2 regions of the Bacillus sp. ABA4_010 genome follow, and region 2 is predicted to be linked to the other one. Evidence: riboswitches for the same ligand, from Rfam matches in the RefSeq annotation. Region 2 holds a riboswitch; the other holds the start of a gene.
What was found. Region 2 has a riboswitch for lysine ahead of ACXAEO_RS02195 (aspartate kinase). Riboswitches for the same ligand answer to the same signal wherever they lie in the genome.
Positions count from the first base shown of each region.

Region 1: another riboswitch for lysine. It lies ahead of ACXAEO_RS21600 (Na+/H+ antiporter NhaC family protein); the one in region 2 lies ahead of ACXAEO_RS02195 (aspartate kinase).

Region 1 covers NZ_JBSWUN010000004.1:415,333-417,537, reverse strand. The annotation lists gene ACXAEO_RS21600 (Na+/H+ antiporter NhaC family protein) at 1-711, opposite strand, end outside; lysine riboswitch at 848-1,037, opposite strand; gene yunB (sporulation protein YunB) at 1,123-1,881, opposite strand; gene ACXAEO_RS21590 (HD-GYP domain-containing protein) at 1,976-2,205, opposite strand, start outside.
Region 2 covers NZ_JBSWUN010000003.1:200,241-202,445, forward strand. The annotation lists gene uvrC (excinuclease ABC subunit UvrC) at 1-952, shown strand, start outside; lysine riboswitch at 1,024-1,202, shown strand; gene ACXAEO_RS02195 (aspartate kinase) at 1,400-2,205, shown strand, end outside.

The DNA.
Region 1 (2,205 bases), on a different contig from region 2:
CTCACCTGTTGCCATAGCACGGTCTTCGTGCACTTTCATATTCCCAAGATTAATATTGTACATCCCGACAGCAAACACGGTAATCAATGAAGCAAATACATAAAAGTTCATCGGAATCATTTGAACGAATGCAGAAAGAGCTGACATATTGCTAATTTCATGCGCAGCCAAAATGGAACCAATGACGGTAATAATGTATGCTCCCCAGCTTGAAAATGGCGCAACCACACAAACAGGTGCAGATGTAGAGTCAATGATGTAAGCAAGCTTTGCACGTGAAATACGCTGGCGGTCTGTCAACGGACGGCTGACTTGTCCAACTGCCAATGCATTGAAATAATCATCAATGAAAATAATAACCCCTAAAAGAGCCGTCACGAGATGAGCGCCTCTTCGTGTTTTAACACGTTGCAATGCCCATTCTCCAAACGCACGGCTTCCGCCGGAAATTGAAATGAATGCTGTAATAACACCTAAAATGATTAAAAAGAGCAAAATATATAGATTGTACTTGTTTACTTCTCCATCGGCATAAAAAATAGCCGAGAAACTGCCCCATACTTTTTGTAAAGCCTCAGTAATTGAGAATTTCGTTAATACCAGTGCCGATGTTAAAATCCCCACTCCAAGAGAAAGTAACACTTTTCGCGTTAACACAACCATTAAAATGGCCAGCAACGGCGGCAATAAAGAATAAATTGTTCCTTCCATGTCAAACGTGCCCCCCAAAAGAAGTTAATATCCTTGTATTCATAAAAGAGGGACGTGACGCTGGAGACAAATAAAAAAGAGTAATGATAGAAAATAACCTATTCATTACTCTTTGTAATGTATGTTATCCTCCATCACGATCAGTAGCCCTCCATTATGAAATACAAACGGTGTATTCATAATGACAGTGTTGCCCTTGTTCAAGGCAACCCCAGTACAAGAAGCTTGACTTCTCCTTATACTTCGGCGAAAAAACCTTTTCGTTATGGTCTTCGTTGTCATCCTCACATAACGTACTAATCTTTTTCGCATCCTCTACCTCATCGATCTGATAAGGTGATGTATTCTATTTTCCCTTAATAATTATAAGCATTACTTTATACCCTTGCAAGCATTTTTTATACAATGGCATTAATTGGCCGGGACCTCTATCGACGGGGACGCATCTCCGCCGTTATTATAGAAATTCGGCACTTGCCCTTGAATGACACGCATTGCTACCGGAATGTTTGTCTTGACAGTCGCTACACGAGTCGCAAAAGGAATGATAACTTGTACATTTACCTCTACTTCAATAAACACTTTAATTAGGGCATTATTAATACCAAATGGTTCAATGACTTCTTTCGCATCTGATCGAACATCCCCAATAGCATTGAATTTAACCGGAATAAGCGGACCTAAGTTCCCTAGCAAAGCATTATTTGTGGCTTGCCCTAATGGAATTTGATAGACAATTCCTTGCTGACGCAATTTCTCATCTGTCTCAATTTCAATATCAGTAGGAATTTCAAGCATTGCCAAATTTCCTTTCTCTGCTTCCTTCAAGTTCGCTTGAACAAGATGAGTCGTTTGAGCCAGCACACGATTCACAATAGCCGTATTAATATCAATGGTTGCAATCTGTCCTTTATCATCGGTTTCAATTCTAATCAATTCATTGGCATCTAATTCTTCCGCTACCTTTTTATTAATCGCTTTACTAATTACTAAGCTCGCAATTCGTTTTGTTTGCGTTTCCGCATAGCTCATTAAGGTTGGCTCAATCCCCTTGTTAATCATAAAAATGCCAGCAGCAGTGGATAACATGAAAAACACAAAGGTCAGTAAAAAGACGTACCGGAAAGGCAACGGGCCTTTTCGGGGCCTTTTTATTCGAATCCGGCGCAAAAAAATCCCTCCTTACAAGCTATATGTATGCTTGAACAAGGAGGGGTACGCATTTTTCTATGTAATTTTCTCTCAATCCTTCATCCCGGAGCCGTTACACGAAATCTTGAATCATGGTATCACATGCTACAATGACAACATCCAGTTCCTTCATCAAATCAATTTCATATGCTTGTTCGAGAACTTCATTGTCAGAATGCTCCAAAATCATGATGTAAGGACGGTCACTCATCTTTTGATTTTGCCTGCTCACGACACCTTTTCGTCCATCGTTTAATACGACACCTAGCCCTACTGGATAAACAGCCACCGCTTTCCGAAAGC
Region 2 (2,205 bases):
TTCAATGTTTCCTTTTTATAATGAACCAGAAGAAGACTTTTTGACATTTATCGGCCAATTTTATCGTCAAAGCAACCATTTTAAACCGAAGGAAATTTTCTTGCCGCACAATATCGATGCGGCACTTGTGGAACAGCTACTTGAAGTAGATGTTCATCATCCGAAGCGAGGAAAGAAGAAAGAGCTTGTGGAACTCGCTGAAAAAAATGCTAAAATAGCACTCAAAGAAAAGTTTTTCTTAATTGAACGTGACGAAGAACGGACCATTAAAGCGGTTGAACAGCTTGGGCAACAGCTCGACATTGCTGTTCCCCATCGCATTGAGGCATTTGATAATTCCAATATTCAAGGAACCGATCCTGTTTCGGCTATGATTGTATTTATCGATGGGAAGCCGGCGAAAAAAGAGTATCGAAAATATAAAATTAAAACGGTAGAAGGACCTGATGACTATGACTCGATGCGGGAAGTGGTCCGCAGACGATATAGCCGTGTACTAAAAGAAAATTTGCCTCTGCCTGACCTAATTATCGTAGATGGCGGAAAAGGACATTTGGCCGCTGTGGAGGATGTATTAGAAAATGAATTAGGTTTGTTTATTCCGACAGCTGGTCTTGTGAAAGATGATAAGCATCGTACCTCCAATTTATTAATGGGCCAGCCGCCTGAAATCATTTCTTTAGAGCGAAACAGCCAGGAGTTTTATTTATTACAGCGAATTCAAGATGAAGTTCATCGCTTTGCCATTACATTTCACCGTCAAGTTCGCTCCAAGTCTGCTTTTCATTCGGTTTTGGATGATATTCCAGGCGTCGGGGAAAAACGTAAAAAAGAGCTATTAAAGCATTTCGGTTCCATGAAACGTCTAAAAGAAGCGACAGTGGAAGAAATTCAAGAAGCGCGCATTCCGAAAAATGTAGCGGAAATTATTTTTGAGAAATTAAAAAATTAAGGTTGATGTCCTAAAAGAGATTTGATATGATGTAAATAATTTCATATTACTTAAACACTTCATAACGTTGAAGTGAAGGTAGAGGTGCGAATTTTAAGAGTAAATCATGCGAGGAGATTGAGCTCCAGTGAACATGATGGAAAGGAAAATTCGCCGAAGTGGAAGCTGACTCATTACAGCTTTTGCTGGTTTTGCATTGAATAAATGTAAGACTGTCAAGGGAACGAAACCTTGGAGGGCTATCTCACATTGCGGAATTTCATTTCATAATTGATTTATCTGAGGCAATGAGATAGTTTTCTATCTCATTGCCTTTTTTTATTGAATCCAGCAGTGCTTGATTGCTATAAATCTGCCTTGAAAATTGGTTTTAGTCAATTTTTTTGCCTTCGCTAAAACTTTTTACGATAGTTTATATGAAAAATGAAAAGAAAAGGATGGTCCAGTATGGGATTAATTGTCCAAAAATTTGGGGGAACGTCAGTCGGTTCCATTGAACGTATTCAACATGTAGCAAGCCGTGTAATTACTGAGGTCGAGCAAGGAAATCAAGTCGTGGTCGTCGTATCGGCTATGGGAAAAACAACAGATGAACTCGTTTCTCTTGCCAATCAACTTTCAGCTGCGCCAAGTAAAAGAGAGATGGATATGCTTCTGACGACAGGAGAGCAGATTACGATTTCCTTATTATGTTTAGCATTGCAAGCAACAGGGCATGAAGCTGTTTCGTTAACAGGATGGCAAGCAGGGATTAAGACAGAAGCTGTTTATGGAAATGCACGCATTACCAACATTGAAACAGATCGTATCGCACAGTTGCTTCAAGACGGAAAGATTGTCGTGGTAGCAGGTTTCCAAGGACAAACTGTGAACGGGGAGATTACAACATTAGGCCGTGGAGGTTCTGACACAACAGCCGTCGCCCTTGCTGCGGCACTAAAAGCTGATAAATGTGATATTTACACAGATGTACCGGGTGTATTTACGACCGATCCGCGTTGTGTTAAAACAGCAAAAAAACTAGAATCTATTTCGTATGATGAAATGCTAGAGTTGGCCAACTTAGGGGCGGGCGTATTGCATCCGCGAGCGGTTGAGTTTGCGAAAAATCATCACGTTTCATTAGAGGTTCGTTCAAGCTTAGAATTAGACAGAGGTACCATTGTTGAGGAGGAAGCATCCATGGAACAAAATTTAATTGTAAGAGGCATTGCATTTGAAGATAATGTATCACGAATTACGGTAGTTGGAAT